2 regions of the Jiella sp. M17.18 genome follow, and region 1 is predicted to be linked to the other one. Evidence: riboswitches for the same ligand, from Rfam matches in the RefSeq annotation. Region 1 holds a riboswitch; the other holds the start of a gene.

The links. A riboswitch is a leader RNA that binds a small molecule or an ion and turns the genes downstream of it on or off. The one in region 1 is predicted to bind cobalamin.
Region 2: it holds a riboswitch for cobalamin, as region 1 does, so the genes downstream of both, cobU (bifunctional adenosylcobinamide kinase/adenosylcobinamide-phosphate guanylyltransferase) here and AB5S17_RS17955 (HoxN/HupN/NixA family nickel/cobalt transporter) in region 1, are expected to answer to the same signal.

The regions. Positions count from the first base shown of each region.
Region 1 covers NZ_JBFTEH010000010.1:116,579-123,262, reverse strand. The annotation lists gene AB5S17_RS17970 (polyprenyl synthetase family protein) at 1-828, opposite strand, end outside; gene mtgA (monofunctional biosynthetic peptidoglycan transglycosylase) at 1,000-1,698, shown strand; gene AB5S17_RS17960 (peptidase) at 1,901-2,632, shown strand; cobalamin riboswitch at 2,712-2,930, shown strand; gene AB5S17_RS17955 (HoxN/HupN/NixA family nickel/cobalt transporter) at 3,028-4,086, shown strand; gene AB5S17_RS17950 (hypothetical protein) at 4,188-4,601, shown strand; gene AB5S17_RS17945 (copper chaperone PCu(A)C) at 4,666-5,208, shown strand; gene copC (copper homeostasis periplasmic binding protein CopC) at 5,372-5,740, shown strand; gene copD (copper homeostasis membrane protein CopD) at 5,674-6,630, shown strand.
Region 2 covers NZ_JBFTEH010000013.1:65,972-72,655, reverse strand. The annotation lists gene cobN (cobaltochelatase subunit CobN) at 1-1,109, opposite strand, end outside; gene cobW (cobalamin biosynthesis protein CobW) at 1,121-2,209, opposite strand; gene cobU (bifunctional adenosylcobinamide kinase/adenosylcobinamide-phosphate guanylyltransferase) at 2,251-2,802, opposite strand; cobalamin riboswitch at 3,019-3,268, opposite strand; gene AB5S17_RS20275 (universal stress protein) at 3,382-4,221, opposite strand; gene AB5S17_RS20270 (MFS transporter) at 4,310-5,836, shown strand; gene AB5S17_RS20265 (efflux RND transporter permease subunit) at 5,878-6,684, opposite strand, start outside.

The DNA.
Region 1 (6,684 bases):
CATCAGTTCCTCGGCCTCGGCGACGAGCGCATCCAGCCGGTCCTCCAGCACGCGCCGACCATAGATGCGGCCGAGCGTCTGCTTGCCCTTGGCCTTGTCCTTGCCGGTCGCCTTGCCGACGACCTTGGCGTCGCCGTACTCGTCCAGCAGATCGTCGGCGAGCTGGAAGGCGAGACCGATGAGGTCGCCGAAATGGCGCAGGCGCACCCGTTCCTCGTCGGAGGCGCCGGACAGGATGACGCCGGCCTCGCAGGAACAGCTGATCAGCGCGCCGGTCTTCATCGCCTGCATGCGGGTGATCTCGATCTCCGACCGGCCGTCGCCGGCGAGGATGTCCAGCATCTGTCCGCCCACCATGCCCGGCGCGCCGGCGCGCTTGGCGAGCAGCGTCACCAGCGACGCCCGCGCCGGTGCCGGCAGCGTCTCGAGGCTGGAGACCAGCCCGAAGGAGAGGGTCAGGAGCGCGTCGCCCGCGAGAATCGCCGTCGCCTCGTCATAGGCCTTGTGGACGGTCGGCTTGCCGCGCCGCAGATCGTCGTCGTCCATCGCCGGCAGGTCGTCGTGGACGAGCGAATAGGAGTGGACGCATTCGATGGCCGCGCCGACCTGCAGCGCCGCCTTGGCATCACCGGAAAAGAGCCTGGCCGTCTCGACGACCAGGAAGGGCCGCAGCCGCTTGCCGCCGTTCAGGACGCCGTGCCGCATGGCGCCGAGCAGCCGCTGCGGCGTGCCCGCTACGAGCTGGTTGGACTTCAGAACTTCGTCGAGAAAATCCCCGACGGTCTTCGCGGTCGTCGCAAGCTTTTCCTCGAAATCCGCTCGTTTCATCTTCAATCCCGTGTCTCAAAGCGCATTCTTGTTTGATAATGCGGCCAGACCGTCAGCATCTCGTCGTTCAGCGTCGCCGGCCATTGCACCGGCTATGTAGCATCGATAAGTAAAGACCGTCCTTCTCGCCGACATGCAGCGAATCCTCCCGCCGAGGTCAACCGATCCCCGATGTTTAGACGAACGCTGCGCATAGGGACATGGCTGGTCGCGGCGCTTGTTCTCCTTCTCGCGGTTCCGGTGGTGCTGACGCCGGTCTACGCCATCCGGGCGATCCATCCGATGTCGACGCTGATGCTGTACGACCACGTGACCGGGCAGCCGGCGAAGCGCGACTGGGTGCCGATCGAAGACGTCGCACCGGTGCTCCTGCATTCGGTGATCATGTCCGAGGACGGGCAGTTCTGCCGCCACCACGGCGTCGACTGGGGCGAGATGCGCGCCGTCGTGCGGCAAGCGCTCGCCGGCAAGGAGACGCGCGGCGCCTCGACCATCACCATGCAGACCGTGAAGAACCTGTTCCTGTGGAACGACCGCTCCTTCCTGCGCAAGGGGATCGAGCTGCCGCTGGCCCTCTACTTCGACTTCGTCCTGTCGAAGCGCCGGATCATGGAGATCTACGTCAACATCGCCGAATGGGATCGCGGCATCTACGGCATCGAGGCGGCGAGCGAGCACTACTTCCACAAGCATGCCGCGCAGCTGACGCCACGCCAGGCGGCGCTGATCGCCGTCACGCTGCCGGCGCCGGACGCGCGCAACCCGGCGCGCCCGTCGGGCGAGCTCAACCGGCTGGCCCGGCGCATCGAGCGCATGGCGAAGCATTCGGGCGCCTATGTCGGCTGCGTCGGCGAGGACGACGGGAGCTGAGCCCCCGCAAGACCGGCGCAAGGAGGCTCATGGCATAAAGCCCGGATCGTACGACCCGCTGAACTTGCGCCGCCTTCGGGCAACAGCGCGAAAGAGTTTGCCGGCAAACGGGCTTCTCGCGTTGCCCGAACAGCGGAAGTGGCGGATATCGGACGGGCGGCTCTGCGCCGCGAATCAGGCGGTGCTTGGGGGCATCCGGTACATGACCTACTGCGTCGGGCTTCTGGTCGACCGCGGGCTCGTCTTCATGTCCGACACGCGGACGAATGCGGGCGTCGACAACATTTCCGTCGTCTCGAAGATGAAGACCTGGGAGGTGCCGGGCGAGCGCTTCCTGTGCCTGTTGTCGGCCGGCAATCTGGCGACCACCCAGGCGACGGTCTCGCTGCTCGACGAGCGCATGGTGGCGCCGGCCGAGCGCCAGCCCTCGATCCTGACGCAGCCGTCGATGTTCCAGACGGCGCGGCTGATCGGCGAGACGGTCAAGGAGGTGATCTCCGGCACCGCGAGCGGCGGCCAGACGGCGGAATCGGTGTTCTCCGCCAGCTTCATTCTCGGCGGCCAGATCCGGGGCGGGCGTCCGTGCCTGTTCATGATCTATCCCGAAGGCAACTTTATCGAGGCGGGGGCCGACAATCCCTTCTTCCAGATCGGCGAGCACAAATACGGCCGGCCGATCATCATCCGTACCTACGATCCGTCGATGTCGCTGGAGGAATGCGCCAAGCTTCTGCTGGTCTCCTTCGATTCCACCATCAAGTCGAACCTGTCGGTCGGCCTGCCGATCGACATGCAGTTCTACGAGACCGACAGCTTCAGGGCCGGCTACCGCCGCCGCTTCGACCAGCGCGATCCCTACTACCAGACCATCTCGGAAGGCTGGTCCGAGGCGCTGAAGAGCGCCTTCGACGCGCTGCCGCCGTTCCGGCGTTAGACGATCCGCCGGCGACGCATCGGCGATCCGCGGCGGCCAGGAATCGCGACCAGCCCCTTCCCCTCCCGCACGCTTTCACGTTACCAAGGAGCCCGATGGTTCTGCCGGGCGTCGCAACGATCGTCCGCAGATTAAAAGGGAACACGGTGAGGCGTACCCATCAGGGGCCGAGACCGTGGCTGCCCCCGCAACTGTAAGCGATGGGCCGGCTTCACGATGCCACTGGGACCAGTCCCGGGAAGGCGAGGCCGGCAGCGACTCGCGAGCCAGGAGACCTGCCATCACCGGACGTCAAAGCGGAGCATCGGGCGGGGTGTCCTGATGTGGCGAAGCTGCCCTTGCCGGCGGCCTCACCGATCCGTGGCGACAGGCGACGTCACAAGGCAAGTTTCCTCATGTTCTCGACCATCCAGCGACTGTTCGACGACAGCGCCCCCGATCTCAGGGGCCGCCTCGTCACCCTCTACGCCGTCCTCGCCGCCCTCAATATCGGGGCCTGGCTCTGGGCATTCATCGCGTTCCGCCACTCGCCGACCCTCCTCGGCGTGGCGCTGCTCATCTACGGCCTCGGCCTGCGCCATGCGGTCGACGCCGACCATATCGCCGCCATCGACAACGTCACCCGGAAGCTGATGCAGGAGAACAAGCGGCCGGTCGGCGTCGGCTTCTTCTTCGCCCTCGGCCATTCCACCCTCGTGGTCATCGTCGCGGCCGCCGTCGCCGGCGCGGCGACGGTGCTCGGCGGCTTCGAGAGCTGGCAGGGGATCGGCGGCACCGTCAGCACCAGCATTTCGGCGCTGTTCCTCCTGGCGATCGCGGCGATGAATGTCGTCGTCTTCGTCTCGGTCTACCGGAGCTATCGCCGCGTGCGCGCCGGCGGCACCTATGTCGAGGCCGACCTCGACCTCCTCCTGAACAATCGCGGCTTCCTCGCCCGCATCTTCCGGCCGCTGTTCAGGCTGGTGACGAAGAGCTGGCACATGTTCCCGCTGGGATTCTTGTTCGGGCTCGGCTTCGACACCGCGACGGAGATCGCGATGTTCGGCGTCTCGGCGGCGCAGGCCTCGAACGGGGTGCCGCTCGAGGCGCTGCTCGTCTTCCCCGTGCTCTTCGCGGCGGGCATGTCGCTCGTCGACACGACCGACGGGGTGATGATGCTCGGCGCCTACGACTGGGCCTTCGTCAAGCCGATGCGCAAGCTCTACTACAACATGACGATCACGCTGGTCTCGATCGTCGTCGCTGTCGTCATCGGCGGGATCGAGGCGCTCGGCCTTCTCAGCGACAAGCTCGGCCTCTCCGGGGGCGCGTGGGACGTCGTCGGGACGCTGAACGAGAACCTCAACACTCTCGGCTTCGCGATCATCGGCCTCTTCGTCGCTGCCTGGGCGATCTCCTACACGGTCTATCGCCTCAAGCGCCTCGACGCGGTCGAGGTGCGCAGCGCCGGCTGAAGCCGGCTTCAGCCGGCGCGGGTCGCCGCACGCGGCGGCCCGTTCACCCTGGTCGAACTGGCCGCTTGGCAAGCGCCGGAATCCTGCTATCCGGTAGGGCCATGGGGATGTTTCGGCAGCTGCTTCGGGATCGCGCGACGGCCTTTGCGGCCGCGCTGATCCTCGTCCAGCTGCTCCTCGTCCAAGCCGTCGCCTCGATGTTCGGCTGCGCGGCGGCGGGCGCCGCCGGCATTGCCGGCGTCACCGTGATCTGCCACGGCAGCCTTGCGGACACCGGATCGCCCGGAGCCCCGGCGCGCCCCCACGACTGCTGCCTCGACTGCCAATGCGGCATCGCCTGCGACAGCGCGGCACAGCTTCTGGCGGACCTGCCGCCGCAGACCGATCTCGGCGCCGCCTTCGTCCTTGCCGGAGCAGGCGCCGACGGCTTCCCGCCCGGCCGGCAGACGCCGGAAACCCGGCCGCCGCCCGTCATCCTCCCCCAGCCGCGCGGTCCCCCGTTCCTCTCCGCCTGATCCGATCCGCGCCCGCTCGCTTCGAGCGCGCGGCGCATCCGATTGACGAACACGGAGAAGAAAAGTGGCTCATTTCAACAGACGGGTGACCCGAGCGGCGCTCGGCGCCCTCCTCGCGCTCGCCATGACGTCCGGCGCGCTCGCCGCGGACGCCAAGGCCGGCGGCATCGCCGTCGAGCACCCCTGGACACGGGCGACGCTACCGAACGCCCCGGTCGCCGGCGGCTACATGACGCTGACCAACACCGGCAAGGATGCCGACCGCCTCGTCGGCGGCTCGACGCCGATCGCCGGAAAGGTCGAGGTCCACCAGATGTCCATGCAGGACGGCGTGATGAAGATGCGCAGTCTGCCGGACGGCCTCGAAATTCCCGCCGGGCAGTCGGTGACGCTCAAGCCGGGCGGCTATCACCTGATGCTCCTCGATCCGAAGCGGCGGCTGAAAGAGGGCGAGCACGTCCCGCTCACCCTGCGCTTCCGCAAGGCCGGCGCGGTCACCGTGGAACTCGCCGTCGAGAGCGTCGGCGCGATAGGACCGGCGGGCGCGGCCGGCGGCAACGCCATGCCCGGCAAGTCCTCCGGCCCGTCCGGCCCGAAGACGAAGTAGCCGCGCATCCGCAGGGTACCGCCATCCGCGCGCCCTGCTCCGCCACCTTTCGCGCGCGGCAAGCGGTCCTGCGCGGTCTCCTGACGCCCTCGCGCGCCACGGTAGTGCCGACGGCCTGCGCCATCCGGAAAAGCCATCCACCATCATCAGGAAAGGAAGATCCATGATCCGATCGAAGACCATCGCACTGGCGCTCGTCGCCTCGACGCTCCTCGCCGCTCCGGCCTTCGCCCATGCGCACTTGAAGTTCGCGACGCCCGCGCAGGACGCGACCCTCGAGATGCCGCCCTCGCAGCTCGACCTGACCTTCACCGAGGGGCTGAATCTCAGCTTCACCGGCGTGATACTCACCGGGCCGCACAAGAAGGTCATGGCGACGGGCAGGGAGCGGTTCGCCCCCGGCACCGACACGACGCTGGCCGTGCCGATCATCGACCAGCTCGAGGCCGGCACCTACACCGTCCAGTGGCACGCTCTGTCGACCGACGGCCACAAGTCCAGCGGCAGCTACCGCTTCACGGTGAAGCCCTGATCGGCCCGGAGGCGGTTCTGGCGGCGGAGCGGCTCGTCCGCGACGTCGCGCTTCTCGGCCTGTGGGGCGGCTCCGCCTTTCTCGCGGCGCTGGTGCCGCGGGATCTGTCGATGCGCATTGCGGCCGGGCTCGGTCCGGCGCGCCGGGCCGCAATCGCGGTCGTCCTCGCGGCGACGGCGCTGGCCCTGCCCTGCCAGACGGCGATGATCGGCGACGGCTGGCGCGACGCGCTGAGCGGCAGCATGCTTGGCGCGGTGCTGTTCGAGACCAGCGTCGGGGCCGCCTGGGCGGCCGAAGCCGCCGCCGTCCTGCTGCTCGTCGCAACGCTCGCCTTGCCGAGCCGCCTCGCGCCCGCCGGCACTGCCGCAGCCTCGGCGCTGGCGCTCGCGGCACTGACGCTCACCGGGCATGCGCAGATGCACGAAGGCTGGCTCGGCGCGCTCCACAAGGCGAACGAGGCGCTGCATCTCCTCTCCGCCGGCGCCTGGCTCGGCGCGCTCGTGCCGCTGCTCCTGATCCTGAGGCGTCTCGGCGATCCCGCCTGCCGCGGCGACGCGGTCGTAGCGCTCCGGCGGTTTTCCGAGGCCGGTCATGCGGCCGTCGCGCTCATCTTCCTCACCGGACTGCTGAACAGCTGGCTGATCCTCGGCGGGCTGCCGCTCGACCGCGCGGCGCCCTACCAGGTGCTGCTGTCGGTCAAGATCGTCCTCGTCGTCGCGATGGCGCTCCTCGCGATCCTGAACCGCTACGCCATCGTCCCGCGCCTGCGGCAGGATCCCGAGCGCTCGCTGCAAACGATCCGGACGATCACCCTCGCCGAAATCGGCCTCGGCACCGCGGCGATCACCCTCGTTGCGGTGTTCGGCCTGATGGAGCCGATGCCGTCCTGACGCGGCACGGCCGGCGGAGGCATGCCTGCCCCGCCGGCCGTTCCGGATTTCCGC
Region 2 (6,684 bases), on a different contig from region 1:
TCCAGCACCGTCGGCACGCGCTCGGCGCCGGGCCCCGCGGCCGGCGAGGACACGGCGAAGCCGGTGAGGTTGATCACGACGTCGGGCTGGCGACGGGCGAAGAGGGTGCGGACGGTCTCGACGGAGACCGGGTCCTTGAGGCTCGCCACGTACACGGGAAGGACGTCGAGGCCGCGCTCGGCCAGCGCATCCGCCAGCGCCGCCACCGGCCCGGTCTGGCCGCTCTGGACGAGGGCGCGGTAGCAGACGATGGCGGCGAGGGGCTCGTTGCGGGTGTCTTGAGGCGAAACCTTTGCAAACGCAGCGCCCTTCGCGCCCCCCTCTGTCCTGCCGGACATCTCCCCCGCAGGGGGGGAGATCGAACCTTGTTCGGCCTCGCCGCTCTGTTCCGTAGCGCCGCTGCTGCCGCTGTTTCCAGTGGGGACAGGCTCCGCATATCCGACACCGCGTCCAACGGCCGGATCCGGTCCCGGACGGCCGGCGCCATCGCCACCGCCTGATCTCCCCCCTTGCGGGGGAGATGGCTGGCAAGCCAGAGGGGGGCGCCTCGCGCTGCCATCTCCGCGAAGATTGATCATCCCCGCTTTGAGCAGCGGCGTCGCCTCGCCCGGCCAGTCGCCGCGTCCGAGCACCGCCCGGCAGCCCGAAAGAAACCCCTCCGCGTTCGCCGGACCGCCCTCGACGAGGAACCGCCACAACCGGTCGCGCTCTTCCAGCGGGATCGTGGTGTAGGCGTCGAGGCCGGGATCCGGCTTGTCGTCGCCGGGGATCGCGACGAGCCTGCTGCCCGAGGCTTGCGCATTCGCCAGCAGCGCGTCGAGGCCGTAGGGCCAGTAGGCGGCGCCGCCGAGGAGGCGCACGACGACGAGCCGGGCGTGCCTCAGCGTCCGGCCGACATGGGCATCGACCGACATCGGGTGTTTCAGCCGCAGGAGATTGGCGAGCCGCAGCTCCTGCGGGCCGAAGCCGAGGCGATGCGCGGCGGCGGAGAGGGCGGCGATCTCCGTGTCGGCCGCGGAGAGGACGGCGATCTCGCCCGGCGACTGGCCGAGATCCACCGCCTCGCCGCCCTCGTCGATCGTGCCCTTCTGCGCGAGGAGGAGGTGCAAGCGGCCGGCCCCTATTCCGCTGCGGCCGCGGTCTCGCCCGCCGCCAGCCCGCTGATCCGCCGGGCGATCGCGTCGCATGTCGCATCGTCCAGCCCGTCATGCAGGCCGATCACCACCAGTCGCGTCTCGCGCTTTTCCTCCGGCCGCCAGGGACGGTCGAAATAGGTCTCGATGCGCTGGCCGACGGCCTGGACGACGAGCCGCATCGGCTTGCCCGGCACGTCCGCGAAGCCCTTCAGCCGCAGGATGTCGTGCTCCCCGATAAGGTCGGAGAGGCCGGCCACGAACGCCTTCTGGTCGGCGAGCGGACCGGCCGAGGCGACGAAGCTCTCGAACTCGTCGTGGTCGTGCGCCTCGCCGCCCTCGTGCTCGATCTCGTGATGCGACTTGCGCGCGGCGATGAGGTCCTCGGTCCCAGCCGCGATGCCGAGGAGGACGTCGGCGGGCAGCTTCCCGTGCTCGGAAGCGACCGTCTTCACCTGCCGGCCGGTGGCCGCCGCGATCTTGCGCCGCACCGTCTCCAGCGCATCGGTGTCGACGAGGTCGGCCTTGTTGAGCACGACGAGGTCGGCGGCGCGGATCTGGTCCTCGAACAGCTCTTCCAGCGGATTGTCGTGATCGAGGCTGTCGTCGGCCGCCCGCTGCGCCGCGACCTTTTCCTCGTCGTCGGCAAAGCGCCCGGCGGCGACGGCCGCCGCGTCGATGACGGTGACGACGCCGTCCACCGTGACGCGGGTCTTCACCTCCGGCCAGTTGAAGGCCGCGACGAGCGGCTGCGGCAGGGCGAGGCCGGAGGTCTCGATGACGATGTGGTCCGGCAGGCTGTCCCGCTCCAGGAGCTTCGTCATCGTCGGGATGAAGTCGTCGGCGACGGTGCAGCAGATGCAGCCGTTGTTCAGCTCCACGACGTCGTCCTCGCTGCAGGTCTCGATGCCGCAGCCCTTGAGGATGTCGCCGTCCACGCCGAGGTCGCCGAACTCGTTGATGATCAGCGCGATCTTCCGGCCGCCGGCGTTCTGCAGGAGGTTGCGGATCAGCGTCGTCTTGCCGGCTCCGAGGAAGCCGGTGATGACGGTGGCGGGAATCTTCTGTTGCGGCATGAATGCCTCCTTGTCGGCCGGCGGGACATTGCGTCCACAACTCAACCCTTCATCTTCAACGGCAGGCCGGCGGCGACGAAATGGACGTCGTCCGCCGCGGCCGCGATCTCCTGGTGCAGGCGGCCCGCATGGTCGCGGAATTCCCGGGCCATCCGGTTGTCCGGCACGATGCCGAGGCCGACCTCGTTGGAGACGAGGATTACCGGCCCGGCGACGTGCTTCAGGCTCTCGGCCAGCGCGCTGCACTCCGCCGGCACGTCCCGCTCCTCCAGCATGAGGTTGGTCAGCCACAGCGTCAGGCAGTCGACGAGCACGATACGCGTTTCGGCGGTTTCGGCCGTGAGCGTCTCGCGCAGGGCGAGCGGTGCCTCGACGGTACGCCAGTCGGCGCCCCGCCGGGTGCGGTGGTCGCCGATCCGCGCCTCCATCTCGGCGTCGAAGGCGCGGCCGGTCGCGACATAGACCTTCGAAAGGCCGCTCGACGCCGCGAGCTTCTCGGCGAAGGCGCTCTTGCCCGAGCGCGCGCCGCCGAGGACGAGCGTGACGGACGGCAGCGCCGGTCGGGCGCGCCCTTGTTCGGATCGGTCGGTCATCTCTGCGCCAGCCCTTGCCGGACCAGCCGCACGAAGGCGCCCGTCAGCCGCTGGCGGCGACGAGCTCCGGTGCGGCCGAACGGGTCAGCCGCGGGCGGCGCCGGCGCCGCAGGCGAAACCGGATGGCGCGCAGCTCCGAACCGGCGGCGATGCGGGATGGCAATCGGTAGTCGGCATCATATCAACCTCCGTGACGGCCGCGCGGGATCGCCCGGCGGCGCAATGTCGAAGGTCGGCAGGTCTCCTGGCTCGCGGGTCGTCGATCGGTCCCTCGCCTTCCCGGAGCCTTGGCTCCAGTGGCTTTTCCGGCAGCAGACAGGGTCGGCCGTTCGGATGGGGCGGTCTCGCCGCTCTACAGTCGCGGGGTCGGCTGCGATATGGGCCCCCGGATTGGGTCGACCCGTCGCATTCCCTCTTCGCCCCTTCCACGGATTGCGGAAGGGGAACCGTCCTTCGGCCGCTCCGCGAAATGCGAAGCGGTGGCGCAGACAGTAGCGGACCGGCCGCGTTTCGCAAACCCGTTTCGCCGCAGGAGCGATCGGCGGGCAGCGAGCTGACTCCTCGTCCGTGCCGCGGACGTCAGTGCGCCAGGATCACCGGCATCTCGGCATTGGCGAGGATGTGGTTGGTGGCGCCGCCGAAGATCATCTGGCGCAGCCGGCTCTGGGTGTAGGCGCCCTTGACGAGGAGGTCGCAGCCGAGCGCGGCGGCTTCCGAAAGGATCGCCTCGCCCGAGCGGATGCGCTTGTCGGGAAGGAGCTTCAGCTCCGCGGCGATGCCGTTCCGCTCCAGCCGGCGCTGGATCAGGCTGCCGGCCGGCCGGTCGCCGATGCCGCCATCGTCGGAGAGGACGACCACCCGCTTCGCCTTGCGGATCAGCGGCATGGCAAGGGCGATGGTGCGGGCGGTCTCGCTGGAGCCGTTCCAGGCGATGACGACCGTCTCGCCGACGCTGTCGAAGCGCTTCGGCGGCACGAGCAGGATCGGGCCGCCGCTGTCGAACAGCGCCGCCTCCAGCGTGGTGATCGAGCTGCCGCCGGCGCGGGGCTGGCCGACGACGGTGAGGTCGAAGGCGCGGCCGTAGCCGCCGAGGAAGCCTTCTCCGGCCATCGCCGCCTCGTTCCAGATCGCGCGCGAGGCCGACGCGTCGCTGGCGGCCTCCGCCCCGTCATGGAGCCCGTGCTCCGCCATGGTGTCGCGGAAGAGCTGCCTCGCCTTCGCGATCGCCTGGCGGTGATCCCAGTCGCTCTCGTGGATCATCGCCACGCTGGCGGGATCCCAGCCGATGCCCGCCAGCGGCGGCACCTGCAGGGCGAAGCCTTCGATGACGCTGTCGAAGCGTTCGGCGAGCGTGGCGGCGAGATCGAGCGCGAAGCGCGCCGAATCGTGTTGCTCGACAGGAACGAGGATCGTTTTCATTTGGACCCTTACGATTATCTAGCGCTAGAGATCGGTGACGCCTCCCGCCCCCGAGTCCCTCCTTCTAGCTGATCGCCATCTCCGTCTCATGTCCAGACCTGCTGCCAGACCCGATCCCGCCGATGCTGCCGCGGCGCCGGACGAATTCGACGACCATTCCGGCGCCCGCCGCAACTTCCTGACGGTCTTCCCGTCGATCATGCTGCCGATGTTCCTGGCGGTGGTCGACCAGACGATCGTCGCGACGGCCCTGCCGGCGATCGCCGCCTCGCTCGGCGATGTCGACCGGCTGTCCTGGGTGGTGGTCTCCTACCTCGTCGCGACGACGATCGCCGCGCCGGTCTACGGGCGGCTCGGCGACGTCCTCGGACGCCGGCGGCTGATGTTCGTGGCGCTCGGCATCTTCGTCACCGCCTCGATCCTGTGCGCGGTGTCGCAGAGCATCGTGATGCTGACGGTCGCCCGCATCCTGCAAGGCGCCGGCGGCGGCGGGCTGATGACGCTGTCCCAGGCGCTGGTCGGCGAGGCGATCCCGCCGCGCGAGCGCGCCCGCTACCAGGGCTATCTCGCGGCCGTCGCGGTGACCTCCAGCGCCTTCGGCCCGGTCGTCGGCGGCTATCTCACCGAGCATTTTGGCTGGCAGTCGGTGTTCCTGGTCAACGTGCCGGTCGGGCTCGGCGCGGCGCTCCTGGCGCTGCGGCTGCCGCAGCGCGCGGGCACCGGCGAGACCTTCCGTTTCGACACGCCGGGGCTCGTGCTCTTCGCCGCCTTCATCGCCTCGACGCTGATCATGCTGGAGGAGACGCAGAGCGCGATCAGCGGCGCCTGGATCATGCCCGCCATCCTGCTCCTCCTCGCGATCGGGTCTGTCGTGCTGTTGATCCGCCGGGAGCGGCGGGCGCCCTCGCCGCTGCTGCCGATCCCGCTGCTGAAGCATCCGGCGATCTGGCGCTGCGACGCCATGGCGGCCTGCCACGGCGCGACGCTGGTCTCGCTGATCACCTTCCTGCCGCTCTATTTCCGCATGGTGCACGGCACCTCGGCCGCGACGACCGGCTTCCTGATCCTGCCGATGACCGTCGGGATCGGCATCGGCTCGCTGGTGACCGGGCGGATCGTCGGGCGCACCGGCCGCACCGCGGTGTTCCCGTCCGTCGGGCTGACGCTCGTCACCATCGGGCTCGCGGCGGTGTCTCTCGCCGCGCCGGACCTGTCGATCGGCGCGCTCTCGATGACCTTCGGCCTCGTCTCGATCTTCATGGGCACGCTGATGGGCGTCGTGCAGCTGACCGTGCAGCTCGCGGCCGGCAGCCGGCAGCTGGGAGCCGGCGCCGCGACGGTGCAGTTCTCTCGCTCGCTCGGCGCGGCGGTCGGCACCGCCATCGTCGGCACGGTGCTGTTCACCACCGTCATGCTGATCAGCCCGGAAGCGGGCTCGGCCTTCGGCCAAATCCTGCAGGAGGGGCCGCAGGCGCTGGAGGCGCTGACCGCGGCGCAGCAGGCGGCGATCGAGGGCGGTCTCGACCAGGCCTTCCGCAACGCCTTCCTGTGCACCGCCGTCTTCGCGGCGCTGGCCATGGTCCTCGCCTGGACGCTGCCGATCCGCCGCGTCTGAGGCGCCCCCCGAGACCTCGGTGCCTTCGGGCAGCCGGCGGCCTATTCGGCCGCTGGCTGCAGGCCGGAATGGTCGGCGCCGTCCTCGCGGACCGGGCGGACCTTGTGCGGGAACTCCGTCACCCGCTTCCAGTTCGGCCCGGGCGGCGGCAGCTCCGGCTCTGGCGCCGCAGTGTTCCCGTGGCCGGCATAGGCCTCGGTCAGGGGCTCGCCCGTCTCCTCCGCCCGGTTCGGCTTCAGCATCCGGCGGAACAGCCGGCCGACGACGTGGGAGAGGTCGTCCATCAGCGTGTAGACCGAGGGGATGAAGACCAGCGACAGCACGGTCGAGACGACGAGGCCGCCGATCACCGCGATCGCCATCGGCGCGCGGAACTCGCCGCCCTCGCCCGACGCCATCGCCGCCGGGACCATGCCCGCCACCATCGCCAGCGTCGTCATGATGATCGGCCGCGAGCGCTTGCGGCCGGCATCGATGATCGCCTCGAACTGGCTCATGCCGTGCTTTTCCTGCTCGACCGCGAAGTCGACGAGCATGATCGCGTTCTTCGTCACGATGCCCATCAGCATCAGGATGCCGATGACCACCGGCATCGACACGGCGTCGTGCGTCAGGAGCAGCGCGCCGACGACACCGCCGACCGAGAGCGGCAGCGAGGCGAGGATGGTGATCGGCAGGAAGACGCTGCCGAACAGGAGGATCAGCACCACCAGCACCATCATGATGCCGGCGCCCATCGCCTCGGCGAAGCCGGCGAAGACCTCCGCCTGAATCTCGGCATCGCCGACCTCCTGCAGATGGACGCCCGCCGGCATGTTCTTCACCGCCGGCATCTGCATGATCGCCGC